Aromatoleum petrolei: one gene and its partners. The protein of the gene in region 1 interacts with the protein of each later gene in a pairwise test. Links are inferred from orthologs where the notes say so. Each region holds a gene or a part of one and is shown in the gene's direction. Other genes may lie near its edges. The genes, in order: glnK, ToN1_RS00635 and glnL.

Region 1 (4,936 bases):
GGTCGAGCAGCGGCACCTCGATGACGAGATCCATGCGATCGAGCAGTGGCCCCGACAGGCGTCCGCGATAGCGCGCGACCTGGTCGGGCGTGCAGCGACAGCGTCCGCCCTTGTCGCCGGCGTGGCCGCAGGGACAGGGGTTCATCGCCGCGACGAGCTGGAAGCGCGCGGGGAATTCGGTGCGCTGGCGCGCGCGCGACACCGTCACGGAGCCCGTTTCCAGCGGTTCGCGCAGCGCCTCGAGCACGCGGCGGTCGAATTCCGGCAGTTCGTCGAGGAACAGCACCCCGCGGTGCGCGAGGCTGATTTCGCCCGGTTTCGGGTTCGCGCCGCCCCCCACCAGCGCCGGCGCGGACGCCGAGTGGTGCGGCGCGCGGTAGGGCCTGCGGCCCCAGCGACGGGCGTCGAAGCCGCCTTCGAGCGACTGGATGGACGCGCTCTCGATCGCCTCGGCCTCGTCGAGCGGCGGCAGCAAGCCCGGCAGGCGGCGCGCCAGCATGGACTTGCCGGTGCCCGGGGGGCCGAACATGAGTAGCGAATGCGCTCCGGCCGCAGCGACCTCGAGCGCGCGGCGGGCTTGCAGCTGCCCCTTCACCTCGGCGAGATCGGGTTCGTCGTCGCGCCCTTCCGCGACGGGTGGCGGCAGGCGACGCGCGAGCGGCGTGTGACCGTTCAGATGGGCACACACGGCCAGCAGGCTCGCCGCCGGCAGCACCTCGGCGCCGCGCGCGAGCGCCGCCTCGTCTGCATTCGCGGCCGGCAGCACCAGCGCGCGACCGCTGCGGCCGCTCTCCAGCGCCATCGCCAGCCCGCCGCGCACCGCGCGCAGGCTGCCGTCGAGCGACAGCTCCCCGACGAATTCATGCTTCGCGAGCCCCGCCGCATTCACCTGGCCCGACGCCACGAGGATGCCCAGCGCGATCGGCAGGTCGAAGCGCCCGCCCTCCTTGGGCAGGTCGGCAGGGGCAAGATTCACCGTGATGCGGCGTTGCGGGAATTCGAATTGCGAAGTCGCGATCGCGGCGCGCACGCGTTCGCGCGCCTCGCGGACTTCGGTGTCGGGCAGACCGACCAGGTTGAATGCGGGCAGGCCGTTGGCGAGATGGACTTCCACCGTCACCTCGGGCGCGCCCATGCCTGCGAGCGCCCTGGTGCGTACGAGAGCCAGCGACATCGGTACCTCCGGAATGGACTGCGCTCAGTCTACCGGAGGCTCCGACAATGACGAAAGATTATCTTCGCGACATTGCAGCGAAAGCGCCCGCTGCACGGACGGGCGCTGCCGTTCACTCGTCGTCGCGGTCGGCGCGGGCGCGCGCCAGTTCGGATTCCAGCGTGGCGACGCGATCTTCCAGTTCGGCGAGCTTCTGACGCGCGTGCGCGAGCACTTCGCGCTGCACGTCGAATTCCTCGCGCGTGACCAGATCGAGCTTGCCGAAGGCGCTGCCGAGCAGGGCCTTGGCGTTCTTTTCGAAATCGCGGGCGGGATTGCTCGCGGCGAGTTCGGACAACTTGGCACCAATCTCGTCGAGGAAGCGGGGGCCTGCCATGTAGATACCTCTGGGGCGTAAGCGAAGGGCAAAAGTCTAGCACGGGCGCGGATGCGAGTACGGACGAGCGCCTGCCGCGCCCCATTCCGGTGAGCGGCCCGGCCACCGGGGGCGTCACGCACCACGAAATCGACTAGAACGCACCATGGAGGTGCATTTCGTGCGCAGGCACTCTGCTGCAAGTGCACAAAACCCCGCACCCGGCGCCTCTTCGAAACGCCATTTCTTTTTATAAACAATATTTTGTGCAGCCTTTTCGGCAACTTGGCACGCCGCGTGCAAAGGAGGACTCACCAGCAATCAAACGCCAACCATCAAGGAGCAGCACCATGCACAAGCGCATCATCGCCCTGGCCGTTGCAGCAGCCCTCCCGCTGATCTCCCCCGTGGCCGCCGCCGGCGACAGCCCGATCGCCGCGAACGTCGCCCTCGTCTCCGACTATGCCTACCGCGGCATCAGCCAGACCGACGAGAAGCCGGCGCTGCAGGGCGGGTTCGATTACGCGCACTCGAGCGGCCTGTACGTCGGCGTGTGGGGCTCGAACGTGTCCTGGCTGAGCGACCTCGAGCGTGGTACCGGCGAGAACTCGGGTAACAGCCTCGAACTGGACGTCTACGGCGGCTACAAGGGCACGATCGGCGACATCGGCTACGACGTCGGCCTGCTGCAGTACGTCTATCCGGGCGAGTTCGACTCGGGCTGGCGCAACACGATCGGCCTGAAGAACCCGAACACGCTGGAAGGCTACCTCGGCCTGTCGTGGCAGTTCCTGTCGTTCAAGTACTCGAACTCCTTCACCAAGCTGTTTGGCGCACCGGACTCCAAGGGCAGCCAGTATTTCGACCTCACGGCCGCCTACGAGGTGATCCCCGGCACGACGCTCAATGCCCACGTCGGCCACCAGATGATCGCCGGCCCGGCCGAGTCCTACTCCGACTGGAAGGTCGGCGTGAGCCAGTCCGTCGCGGGCGTCACGCTGGGCCTGCACTACGTGGATACCAACATGAAGGACAAGCGCGACTTCGACGCCGACGGCCGCTACGTCGTGAGCCTGAGCAAGACCTTCTGAGCCCGCAACGCCGCGGGGCCGCCGCCCCGCAAGACTGAAAGGAAACCATCATGAAATTCGTCACCGCCATCATCAAGCCCTTCAAGCTCGACGAAGTGCGCGAGGCCCTCTCGGCGATCGGCGTGCAGGGCATCACCGTCACCGAGGTCAAGGGCTTCGGCCGCCAGAAGGGTCACACCGAGCTGTACCGCGGCGCCGAGTACGTCGTCGACTTCCTGCCCAAGGTGAAGATCGAGGCCGCGATCGCCACGGAACTGCTCGAACAGGTCATCGAGGCGATCGAGAAGTCCGCCGCGACCGGCAAGATCGGCGACGGCAAGATCTTCGTCTTCGACCTCGAGCAGGCCATCCGCATCCGCACCGGCGAAACGGGCGCCGACGCGCTGTAAGGGAGAACATCATGAAAAAACTGTTTGCTGTCCTGCTTGCGGTGTGCGCACTCGGCTTCGCCGGGCTCGCCGGCGCCGAGGATGCCCCGGCCGCGGCCGAGGCCGTCACCGCGATCGCCGACGCGGCCGCGCCGGAAGCCGCCGCCGCGCCCGCCCCCACGGTCAACAAGGGCGACACCGCCTGGATGCTGACCTCCACCGCGCTCGTCGCCTTCATGGTGATCCCCGGCCTCGCGCTGTTCTATGGCGGCCTGGTGCGCTCGAAGAACATGCTGTCGGTGCTGATGCAGGTCTTCGTGATCTTCTCGCTGATGATCGTGCTGTGGTTCGTCTACGGCTACAGCCTCGCCTTCACCGAGGGCAACGCCTTCATCGGCGGGCTATCGAAGGCCTTCCTCAGCGGCGTGACGGTCGACTCCATGGCCGCGACCTTCAGCAAGGGCGTCGCGATCCCCGAGTTCGCCTACATCATCTTCCAGGCGACCTTCGCGGCGATCACCCCGGCGCTGATCGTCGGCGCCTTCGCCGAGCGCATGAAGTTCTCCGCGGTGCTGCTGTTCATGGTGCTGTGGTTCACCTTCTCCTACCTGCCGATGGCCCACATGGTGTGGTACTGGGCCGGCCCGGACGCCTACACCGACGCCGCCGCCGGTGACGCGGCCGCCGCGACCGCAGGCTTCCTGTTCCAGAAGGGCGCGCTCGACTTCGCCGGCGGTACCGTGGTGCACATCAACGCGGCGATCGCGGGCCTCGTGGGCGCCTTCATGATCGGCAAGCGCATCGGCTACGGCCGCGAATCGATGGCCCCGCACTCGCTGACGCTGACCATGGTCGGTGCCTCGATGCTGTGGATCGGCTGGTTCGGCTTCAACGCCGGCTCCAACCTCGAAGCCAACGGCCTCGCAGCGCTCGCCTTCCTCAATACGATGGTCGCGACCGGCATGGCGGCGATGTCGTGGATGGTTGCGGAATGGCTGATGAAGGGCAAGCCCTCACTGCTGGGTGCGGCCTCGGGCGCGGTGTCGGGCCTCGTGGCGATCACCCCGGCCTGCGGCTGGGTCGGCCCGATGGGCGCGCTGGTGATCGGGCTCCTCGCCGGCGTGATCTGCCTGTGGGGCGTGAATGGCCTCAAGCGCATGCTCGGCGCCGACGACGCGCTCGACGTGTTCGGCGTGCATGGCGTGGGCGGCATCCTCGGTGCGATCCTGACCGGCGTGTTCGCCAACCCGGAGCTCGGCGGTGTCGGCGTGTATGACTACGTCGCCAACGCGGCTGCCCCGTTCTCGACCTCCGCACAGGTCACCAGCCAGGTCTGGGGCGTGGTGGTCGCGATCGTGTGGTCGGGCGTCGTGTCGGTGGTCGCCTACAAGATCGTCGATGTGCTGATCGGCCTGCGCGTGCCAGAGGAAGAGGAGCGCGAAGGCCTCGACATCACGGCCCACGGCGAGACGGCCTACCACCACTGAGGCCCTCCGGACCGCTCCCGCGTCCGGTCCTGCGACGGGCGCCCCTTCGGGGGCGCCCGTTCTCATTCCGGCCATTGTCGTTGTCATGCTCATTGATCCGGGGTGCTGTCTGTAACCAAGGTTCCAAAGCCCCGCCCGCGGCCTCAAATACACTCTATGTCGAAATGGTTATTTACACAGCTCATGACGATGGAGTTATCCCGATGATCCGCCGCATCTCCCGCACGGCCGCCGCCGTGCTCCTCACCCTGTCAGCCGCCACCTCAGGGGCAGTCGACAACCCCGCCAGCCTCGCCGGCGCGACGCTGGTGTCGCCCGAGCAGGCACGCGAACTGCAGGGCAAGGGGGCCATCGTCGTAGACGCGCGTTCGGCCGCCGAATATGCCGAATCGCATATCAAGGGTGCGATCAACGTCCCCTACAAGGAAAAAAGCGAGAAGAAGGTCGAGTTCGACGCGGCC
Region 2 (5,301 bases), 2.3 Mb from region 1 along the record:
CTCGCCCGACGACGACTCGTCGACTTCGACAAACTCGTCCGAACCGGCGGCGACGATGTCCTGCAGAACCTGGCTGCGACCTTCCAGCACGGCATCGGCAACGCCGCGTGCATAGAGGCGGATCGCGCGGGAGGAGTCATCGTTGCCCGGGATCACATAGTTGATGCCTTCGGGCGAGTGGTTGGTATCAACCACCGCAACGACGGGAATGCCCAGCTTCTTCGCTTCGGTGATGGCAATCTTGTGGTAGCCGACGTCGATGACGAACAGCGCGTCCGGCAGGCCGCCCATGTCCTTGATGCCGCCGATCGACTTCTGCAGCTTGTCCATTTCGCGCGAGGCCATCAGCGCTTCCTTCTTGGACAGACGCTCGATCGAGCCGTCCTCGACCATCGCTTCCATTTCCTTGAGGCGCTTGATCGACTGCTTGACCGTCTTGAAGTTGGTCAGCATGCCGCCGAGCCAGCGCTCGTCAACGAAGGGCATGCCCGCGCGACGGGCTTCTTCGGCAATGATTTCGCGCGCCTGGCGCTTGGTGCCGACCAGCATGATGGTGCCGCGATTGGCGGCAAGCTTGCGCACGAAGTCCATCGCTTCGTTGTACTTGACCATCGTCTTCTCGAGGTTGACGATGTGGATCTTGTTGCGCTGGCCGAAGATGTACGGGGCCATGCGCGGATTCCAGAAGCGGGTCTGGTGACCAAAGTGGATGCCGGCTTCCAGCATCTGACGCATCGTGACAGACATTTGCTACTCCGAACTTTAAGGGTTGAGCCTCCGCCCGGCATGGTCATTCCAGGATGACCCGAACCGTCCCAAGCGCATCGCTTTTCGACGGACCCCTACGGCATTCTGCCGGGCGTGTGGATTTTGCCTGCCACCACTGGCAGACAAGCCGGTAATGATAGCAGGTTCGCACTACCCCGCTCAAGATCGAGATGCTGCTCACAAGCAGGCGGCGTGCTGAGAGAGCGGCGTGCATTTGCCGCAACTCCCACCATGCGCTAGCCTTTCTCATTTGCGCGCCAACCCCTGAAAATGAGCATCGCCATAAAAACGCCTGACGAAATCGAGAAAATGCGCGTTGCCGGCCGCCTTGCGGCTGACGTGCTCGACTACATCGAACCCTTCGTCAAGCCCGGCATCACCACGGGCGAACTCGACCGGCTCTGCCACGACTACATGGTCAACGTGCAGCAGACCATTCCAGCGCCCTTGCACTACGCTCCCCCTGGATACACGCCCTACCCCAAGTCCATCTGCACCTCGATCAACCACCAGGTGTGTCACGGGGTTCCCGGCGACAAGGCGCTGAAGAAGGGCGACATCGTCAATCTCGACATCACCGTGATCAAGGACGGCTACCACGGCGACACGAGCAGGATGTTCATCGTCGGCGGTGACGCATCCATCCTCGCGAAGCGCCTGTGCCAGGTGACGCTTGAGTGCCTGTGGCTGGGCATCTCGGTCGTGAAGCCCGGAGCGAGGCTCGGCGACATCGGCCAGATCATCCAGAAGCACGCGGAAGGCAGCGGCTTCTCCGTCGTGCGCGAGTTCTGCGGTCACGGCATCGGAGCCAAGTTCCACGAGGAGCCGCAGGTGCTGCATTACGGCAAGGCCGGCACCGGGCCCGAATTGCAGGCCGGCATGACCTTCACCATCGAGCCCATGATCAACGCCGGCAAGGCGGCGATCTCGGAGCTTCCCGACGGCTGGACCATCGTCACGAAGGACCGGAGCCTGTCCGCGCAGTGGGAGCACACCATACTCGTGACCGACACCGGCTTCGAAGTCCTGACCTTGTCGCCCGGCTGCCCGCCCGCCCCTGCGATCACGGCACCATCTCTCCGGTAACGACCGCCAGCCCGAGGAAGCCATGAGCGCCATGTCGATCGATGACTTCCAGGCGGCGCTGGCGCATGCACGCGAGCACCTCGCGACCGGGAATGCCCGCATCCGCGCCGCCTACGAGGCACACCCGGCGACATCGACCGTCCTCAAGGGGCGGGCCCATCTGGTCGACGAGGCGATCGTGCACTTGTGGCGTGCATGCTCCATGCCGCGTGAGGTGGCACTGCTCGGCGTGGGCGGTTATGGACGCGGAGAACTCTTCCCGCACTCGGATGTGGACCTTCTGGTACTCCTGCCGACCCCAGCCGACAGCCCCTTGCAGGCCCGCATCAGCACCCTGATCGGCGCCCTGTGGGACGTCGGCCTCGAGATCGGCCAAAGCGTCCGCACACTCGACGAGTGCCTCGAAGCCGCCGAAGAGGACATCACCATCCAGACCAACCTGCTGGAGGCGAGGCTGCTCGACGGCAACGCACACCTATTCGAGGAGTTTTCCCGACGCTACCGGGAACAGCTCGACGTGCGCATTTTCTACAAGGCGAAGCAGCTCGAACAGGATAACCGCTACGCGCGCTTCAACGACACGCCCTACTCGCTCGAACCGAACTGCAAGGAAAGCCCGGGCGGCCTTCGTGATCTGCAGATGCTGGGTTGGATCGCCCGCGCTGCGGGACTCGGCCGAAACTGGCGTGATCTGGCGCGGCGGCGCCTCATAACCGGCGCCGAGGCGAGCGAACTGCGCAGCATCGAGCGCTTCCTGCAGCACGTGCGCATCCGTCTGCATTACCTGACCGGACGAGCCGAAGATCGCGTGCTGTTCGATCATCAGGAGAAGCTGGCGCGCGCCTTCGGCATCGAGGCGACGGCAGCCAAGCGGGCCTCCGAAGTGTTCATGCAGCGCTACTACGTGAACGCCAAGAAGGTCACGCAGACCAACACCATCCTGCTACAGAACTACGGTGCCGAGATCTTCCCCAATCGGGGCGGCGCCGCTTTCGTGATCAATGAACGCTTCCAGGCAGTGCGCGAACTGCTCGACATCCGCAGCGAAGACACCTTCGAGCGACATCCGCGGGCACTCCTCGAGTGTTTCCTGCTACTGCAGCAGCGGTCGGAACTCAAGGGGATGACGGCGCGGACGCTACGCGCGCTGTGGCTGAACCGTACCCGAATCAATGCGGCCTTCCGCGCCGATCCTGCCAACCGCGCACTATTCCTCGAGCTGCTGAAGCAGAAACGAGGCATCGTGCATGAGTTCCGACGGATGAACCAATACGGCATCCTGAGCCACTACATGCCCGCGTGGCGGCGCATCGTGGGCCAGATGCAACACGACCTGTTCCACGTCTACACGGTCGATCAGCACATCCTCATGGTCTTGCGCAACATGCGGCGGTTCACGATGGGGGAGCATGCCCACGAGTACCCGCTGATGACGCGCCTGATCCTGGGGTTCGAGCGTCACTGGTTACTGTACATCGCCGCCCTCTTCCACGACATCGCCAAGGGACGCGGGGGCGACCACTCCCAGCTGGGAATGGCCGACGCACGCGAATTTTGCGAGCATCATGGCCTGTCGCCGGAGGACGCCGACCTTGTCATATGGCTGGTGGCGTATCACCTCACCATGTCGCAGGTCGCCCAGAAGGAGGACACGTCCGATCCCGACGTCATCCGCCGCTTCGCGGACACGGTGCAGACCGAGCGGCGCCTCACGGCCCTCTACCTCCTGACCCATGCGGATATCCGCGGCACGAGCCCCAAGGTCTGGAACGGATGGAAAGGCAAGCTGCTCGAAGACCTGTTCTTCGCCACGCAACGTCTGCTGCGCGGCGCCACGCCGCAGCAGGCGCTGGGCCTCGACGACCGCCAGGAGGACGCGCGCGGGCTGCTCCGTTATCACGGCCTGCGCCCGGGCGTCGAGGACGCCCTATGGATGCAGCTCGACGCGGTGTACTTCATGCGCCATTCGGCGGAAGAGATCGCGTGGCACACCCGCATCCTGTATTTCCGCCCGGAAAGCGAAGAGCCGGTGGTCAAGGCACGGGTCCTGGACGACGAGGAAGGCGTGCAGGTAATGGTGTTTACCTCGGACCAGAAAGACTTGTTCGTGCGCATGACCGGTTTCTTCGGTCGGCTCGGGTTCTCGATCCTGGACGCCAAGGTGCACACGACGCGTCATGGCTACGCGCTAGACAGCTTCATCCTGCAGGACCCGGGCAATGCCGCACACTATCGCGACGTCATCCAGCTGCTTGAGCATGAACTGACGGAACGACTCAAACACCCCGGACCACCGGACCGTCCGACACAAGGCCGCCTCTCCCGCCAGATGAAGCATTTCCCGATCACCCCGCAGATCAGCATTCACCCGGACGAACCGGGAAAACACTTCATCCTCTCCCTCGTCGCAGCGGATCGCCCCGGCCTCCTGTTCGCCGTCGCTGAGGTGCTTGCACGTCACGAAATCCGTTTGCACACGGCAAAGATCGCAACACTGGGCGAGCGGGCCGAAGACACTTTCCTGATCAGTGGGCAGCGCCTCACTCTCGACGGTCAGATCCTGCAGGTTGAACGCGAGCTGCTTGAACGCCTGCAGGTCTAGGCTCCCTGCAGGCGAACACGTCGCGTCAGTGCCCCTTGCCCTGCAGGCGATCCATCACGGCGTAGAGCACGCCCGATACCAGGAAAGTGACGTGAATCCCGACCATCCACGCGAGATGGCGGTCGCTCACGTTATCAACATTCAGGAAGGCCTTCAGCAACTCGATACCCGAAATTGCCACGATCGAACCGATCAGTTTGATCTTCTGGTCGGAGAAACCGATATGCCCCATCCACTCGGGACGGTCGGTATGGGAGTGCAGGTCCTCCATCTTCGACACGAAGTTCTCGTAGCCGCTGAACATGATGATGATCAACAGGCTCATGATCAGCGCGATATCGACCAGCGACAGCACCCCGATGATCATCTCGGCGCCGCTCGCACTCATGATGTGGCTGAAGAGGAACCAGACCTCCTTTCCAAACTTCACGAGCAGCACCAGCAAGGCCAGAATCAGCCCAAAGAAGACGGGCGCCATCAGCCAACGGCTGGCGAAGAGCATGTGTTCGAAGGCCGACTCGAGTCTTTTCATTTCTCAGGCAAGATCGATGCAGTGAATCAGGAAGGGCGCAATTCTAGCAGCTATCGCATTCGCCCCCGGCCCGCGCCCTCCGCTTCCGATACATTCTGCAACGCACGCTCCATGCGAACGGACGCGACGATCACATCACATTCGCATGTACCAACATGCGGTGTATTGCGACCGAGATCACTACGCACTATCCCCGGCCAGCACCCCTGCCGCGCAGCACGCTACCCACCATTGTCATCACGAAGACGAGGAGCGCGAACGCATTGGCGAGCCCCCCGAGCCGCAGCAAAGGCAATGCATCGCCGCCACCGAT
Region 3 (5,119 bases), 880 kb from region 1 along the record:
AGAACCTGTACGACCTGCCGCCGGAAGAGGACGCACTGATCCCGACCGTCTGCACCAGCCTCGAACAGGCGCTCGAGTACCTCGACAAGGATCGCGAGTTCCTGACCCGCGGCGGCGTGTTCTCGAACGACTTCCTTGACGCCTACATCGCACTGAAGATGGAAGAGGTCGACCGCATGCGCATCACCACCCACCCGGTGGAGTTCGACATGTACTACAGCCTGTAATCCCCGGATTACGCTGAATCGAAGAGGGACGGGCATTGCCCGTCCCTTTTTTCTGGGGTCTAATGCCCCACGAATGCATCACGGGAGGCCTCGCCGCCACACCGGATGCATCCCCGATTCACCGACCGACGGACATGCGAACACTTCCGGTACTGCTCCTTCTGCTCGCATCACCCCTGGCCCAGGCTCAGGTCTTCAAGTGCGTCGACGCCAACGGCGCCGTCACCTACACTAACGACCGCAACCAGGGTCGCGGCTGCAAGCAGCTCAGCGACGACCAGGCCGTCTCTTCGGTTCCCGCCCCACCCAAGCGCTCGTCCGCGCAGCCGACGCCGTCGAACTTCCCCCGCGTCGCCCCCGATGCCCAGCGTGCCCGCGACGACACCCGGCGCCAGGTGCTGGAAAAGGAGCTCGCCACCGAGGAAGCCGCCCTTGCCGAAGCCCAAAAAGCCGTCACCGAGCAGGAAGGGCGTTACCAGGGCGCCGAGCGCAGGTTGCCCGTCGTCCAGGCCCGCCTGCAACCGCTGCGCGACACGGTCGAACTGCACCAGCGCAACATCGAGGCGCTCAGGAAGGAACTCGGCAACCTGAAGTAAGGGGCAGCGGCTGCCTGGCGTGTTTTTTGCGAGACCCGAGGGGATTCCGAGAACACATCAATGCCGAACACACCCAAACCCCCTGGTCTCGCAGGCCCCTTCGCCGGACTCGACCTGCTCTCGTCGGCCGTAGTCGTCGTCGACGACCACCTGCTGATCCGCTACCTCAACGCCGGCGCGGAAAACCTCTTCGCCGTCAGCCACCGCCGCCTCATCGGCGCGCCGCTGTCGCAGCTCCTCGGCGAACCCACCGGCCTGGCCGCCGCGCTAGACAACGCGCTGCACAAGAACTGGAGCTATACCGGGCAAGACCTGAAGATCACCCGCCCCGACGCCGAACCGCTGCACGTCGACTGCACAGTGAGCCCGGCCGAGGCGGCCGGCCTGCGCCTGCTCCTGGAGTTCCGCCCCATCGATGCGCAACTGCGCGTCGCGCGCGAGGAACAGCTGCTGCAGCAGCAGCAGGCCAACCGCGAGCTGATCCGCAACCTCGCGCACGAAATCAAGAACCCGCTCGGCGGGATCCGCGGCTCAGCGCAGTTGCTGGAGCGCGAGCTTGCCGACCCGCAGCTGCGCGAATACACCGAGGTCATCATCGCCGAGGCCGACCGCCTGCAGGACCTGATGAGCCGGCTGCTGACCTCGCACTGCATGATGCGGCCCGACCAGCTCAACATCCACGACGTGCTCGAGCGCGTGCGGCGTCTAATCCTCGCCGAATTCCCCGAGATCGCGATCCGCCGCGACTACGACACCAGCCTGCCCGAACTCACCGCGGACCGCGAACAGCTCATCCAGGCCATCCTCAACATCGCCCGCAATGCCGCCCAGGCGATGGAAGGCCGCGGCGAGATCCGCCTGCGCACGCGCGTCGCACGCCAGGTGACCCTCGCGAAGCGCCGCTACAAGCTGGCACTGGAATTGCAAGTGATCGACAACGGCCCCGGCATCCCGGAGGAGATCCGCGACAAGATCTTCTATCCGCTGGTCTCGGGGCGCGAAGGGGGGAGCGGTCTCGGTCTGTCGCTGGCACAGAGCTTCGTCGAGCAACATCAGGGCATGATCGAAGTCGAAAGCCGCAAGGGCCGCACCTGCTTCACCATCCTGTTGCCGATCATCGACCGTGCCTGACGCCCCAGGATGCGGCACGATCGCACAAAAAAGGTGCATTAAATAATGAACACCGTCTGGATCGTTGATGATGACCGCTCCATCCGCTGGGTGCTGGAAAAGGCACTCGGCCGCGAGGACATCCCGCACCGCAGTTTCTCGTCTGCAAACGAGGCGCTGTCCGCGCTGGAAATCGCGCCGGTCCCGCCCAAGGTACTGATTTCGGACATCCGCATGCCGGGCGAGTCCGGCCTCGGCCTGCTCAAGCGCGTGAAGACGCTGCACCCGCAGTTGCCGGTCATCATCATGACCGCATACTCGGACCTGGAGAGTGCCGTGTCGGCCTTCCAGGGGGGCGCCTTCGAATACCTGCCCAAGCCCTTCGACGTCGATCAGGCCGTTGCACTGGTTCAGCGCGCGATCGCGCAAAGTGCGCACCAGAAAGGTGCATCGGAGAGCACTGCGCTCGCCCCCGAGATCCTCGGCCAGGCGCCGGCGATGCAGGAAGTGTTCCGCGCCATCGGTCGCCTCGCCCAATCCCATGCGACCGTGCTGATCAACGGCGAATCGGGCTCCGGCAAGGAACTCGTGGCGCGCGCGCTGCACCGCCACAGCCCGCGCGCGGACGCCCCCTTCATCGCGATCAACACCGCGGCGATTCCGCGCGACCTGCTGGAATCCGAGCTCTTCGGCCACGAGCGCGGCGCCTTCACCGGCGCGGCCGCCCAGCGGCGCGGACGCTTCGAGCAGGCCGACGGCGGCACCCTCTTCCTCGACGAAATCGGCGACATGCCCGCCGAGCTGCAGACGCGCCTGCTGCGCGTGCTCTCCGACAACCACTTCTACCGCGTGGGCGGCCAGCAACCCATCCGCGCCAACGTCCGCGTCATCGCCGCGACCCACCAGAACCTCGAAGACCGCGTCCGGCAGGGGCTGTTCCGCGAAGACCTGTTCCACCGCCTCAACGTCATCCGCCTGCGCCTGCCGCCGATGCGCGAGCGCCGCGAGGACATCCCGCTGCTCGTCCGGCACTTCCTGCAGAAGAGCGCGCAGGATCTCGGCGTCGCGCCCAAGCGCGTGTCCGACGCGGCCATCAAGTACCTGCAGGCCCTGCCCTTCCCCGGCAACGTGAGACAGCTGGAGAACCTGTGCCACTGGCTCACCGTGATGGCGCCCGGCCAGGTCGTCGAGATTGCCGACCTGCCGCCCGACATGAAGGCGCAACCCGACCGCGAGGCGCCGATCAGCTGGGCGGACGGGCTCGCGCTGGAAGCCGACCGCCTGATCGCGACCTCGCCGGGCGAAGTGTTCGACCGCCTCACGCGCGACTTCGAACGCACGCTGATCCGCCGCGCACTCGGTGCCACCGGCGGCCGCCGCATCGAAGCCGCGCAACTCCTCGGCATCGGCCGCAACACCATCACGCGCAAGATCCAGGAACTCGGCATGGACGACGAACGCCCGGCGGCGGCGCCGCCCGCCTAGAGCCACGTGACCGGACGCGCGGCGGGAGCGGCTTCAACCACGAACGGGCACTGATTCGCGGCTGAAGCCGCTCCCGCAGACCATCCGTCCGCCTGCGGCGAACTGCCTCGGGAGTTCGGCCGCGATTGCCACGGAATGCAGCGCACCGCACTCGTGCATGCGCATGCAATGACGGATAATGCAGGTTTTCACGTATTGCACGGGAAGACCCGCTTGAGTGCCTCCGCCTCCGACGCGCGGCTGAACGCCGCAGCCATCCTCCAGCAACTCGGCCCGCTCGCCGGCACCTTCGACATCCAGGTGCTCGACGAGTGCGCCTCGACCAACAGCGTGCTCATGGACGCGACCCCGGCCGACGATGGACGCATCCACGTCGTCGTCGCCGAACGCCAGACCGCAGGCCGCGGCCGGCGCGGGCGCCAATGGCAATCGTGGCCCGGCGGCAGCCTGACCTTCTCGACGCTGTGGCGCTTCGCCCCCGGCGCCCCGGTGCCGGCCGGACTCTCGCTCGTCGCGGGCCTCGCCGTCGTCCGCGCCCTCGAGACGCTCGGCGTGCAGGGCCTGCAACTCAAGTGGCCCAACGACGTGCTCGTGAACGGCCACAAGCTCGCAGGCATCCTCGTCGAACTGCTGCCCGGCCGCGGACGCACCCCGGCGGCGGTCGTCGGCATCGGCATCAACCTCCACCTGCCGGCCGGAGCGCAGATCCCCGACCAGCCCGCCGTCACTGACCTGGGCGAACACCTCGCGACGCTGCCGGAGCGCAACCGGCTGCTCGCGGCCATCCTCGCCGAACTGTACGCACTCTTCGACACCTACGGCGCCGCCGGCTTCCCCGCGCTACGCGGCGCATGGCAGCAGCGCAACGCCTTCGCCGACCTGCCCGTGCGCGTCACCGGCGACGGCAAGGAGATCACCGGCATCTGCGTTGGCGTCGACGACGACGGCGCGCTGCTGCTGCGCACCGCCGAGGGCCAGGTCCGCATCCTCACCGGCGAAGTCTCGCTGAGGGCCGCGCAGTGATCCTGCTCATCGACGCGGGCAACACCCGCGTCAAATGGGGTCTGTTCGGTGACGGGGCATGGCACGACGAGGGCGCGCTCGAACACGCGCATGTCGGCGATCTCGCCTCCGTCGCGGCGGCCCGGCCGGACATTGCGCGCGTCTTCGGCTCCAACGTCGCCGGCGGCGGCGTCGCCGATGCCATCGCGCGGGCGCTGCACGGCCGCGCGCCGGCGCCCGAATGGCTGCGCTCGTCCGCCGCTTGCTGCGGCGTGCGCAACGCCTACGACAATCCCGCCCAACTCGGCACCGACCGCTGGGCCGCGCTGATCGGCGCGCGTGCGCTGCATCCCGGCGCCTGCCTGGTCATCAACGCCGGCACCGCGACGACGGTCGATCTGCTCGATGCCGACGGCCTGTTCCGCGGCGGATTGATCCTGCCCGGCGAACACCTGATGCGCCGCTCGCTCGCCCGCGACACCGCCCAGCTCCCCTTCGCCGAAGGACGCTTCGCCGCCGCACCGCGCAACACCGCCGATGCCATCGTCTCCGGCTGCCTGAATGCGCAGGCGGGCGCCATCGAACGCATGTTCCGCCACATCGCCGGGGAGCCGCAGGCCCTGTGCCTGCTGAGCGGCGGGGGCGCCGACGCGCTTGCCGAACTGCTCGACATACCCTGCCGCCGCGTCGACAACCTGG

The links.
Region 2: the proteins of glnK (region 1) and ToN1_RS00635 interact in binary tests that used the Escherichia coli proteins (3 or more experiments, as listed by UniProt). The link is inferred for Aromatoleum petrolei from one-to-one orthologs.
Region 3: the proteins of glnK (region 1) and glnL interact in binary tests that used the Escherichia coli proteins (3 or more experiments, as listed by UniProt). The link is inferred for Aromatoleum petrolei from one-to-one orthologs.

The regions. Positions count from the first base shown.
Region 1 is NZ_CP059560.1:2,486,606-2,491,541, forward strand. Bases 1,605-4,339 are described here. They hold glnK (P-II family nitrogen regulator), read left to right. Parts: upstream 1,605-2,670; coding sequence 2,671-3,009; downstream 3,010-4,339. Other genes in these bases: ToN1_RS11375 (TorF family putative porin), read left to right, coding at 1,880-2,620; ToN1_RS11385 (ammonium transporter), read left to right, coding at 3,021-4,339. Also shown: ToN1_RS11365 (YifB family Mg chelatase-like AAA ATPase), read right to left, coding at 1-1,174; ToN1_RS11370 (accessory factor UbiK family protein), read right to left, coding at 1,287-1,550; more of ToN1_RS11385, read left to right, coding at 4,340-4,475; ToN1_RS11390 (rhodanese-like domain-containing protein), read left to right, coding at 4,679-4,936. UniProt on the Escherichia coli protein: Involved in the regulation of nitrogen metabolism. Regulates the activity of its targets by protein-protein interaction in response to the nitrogen status of the cell.
Region 2 is NZ_CP059560.1:143,139-148,439, forward strand. What follows is about bases 1,567-4,666. They hold ToN1_RS00635 ([protein-PII] uridylyltransferase), read left to right. Parts: upstream 1,567-1,876; coding sequence 1,877-4,456; downstream 4,457-4,666. Other genes in these bases: map (type I methionyl aminopeptidase), read left to right, coding at 1,567-1,854; ToN1_RS00640 (TIGR00645 family protein), read right to left, coding at 4,482-4,666. In the rest of the region: rpsB (30S ribosomal protein S2), read right to left, coding at 1-747; more of map, read left to right, coding at 1,039-1,566; more of ToN1_RS00640, read right to left, coding at 4,667-4,988; ToN1_RS00645 (hypothetical protein), read right to left, coding at 5,176-5,301.
Region 3 is NZ_CP059560.1:3,369,856-3,374,974, reverse strand. What follows is about bases 1-2,918. They hold glnL (nitrogen regulation protein NR(II)), read left to right. Parts: upstream 1-883; coding sequence 884-1,954; downstream 1,955-2,918. Other genes in these bases: ntrC (nitrogen regulation protein NR(I)), read left to right, coding at 2,000-2,918; ToN1_RS15395 (DUF4124 domain-containing protein), read left to right, coding at 362-823; glnA (type I glutamate--ammonia ligase), read left to right, coding at 1-227. Outside these bases: more of ntrC, read left to right, coding at 2,919-3,418; ToN1_RS15380 (biotin--[acetyl-CoA-carboxylase] ligase), read left to right, coding at 3,632-4,441; ToN1_RS15375 (type III pantothenate kinase), read left to right, coding at 4,438-5,119.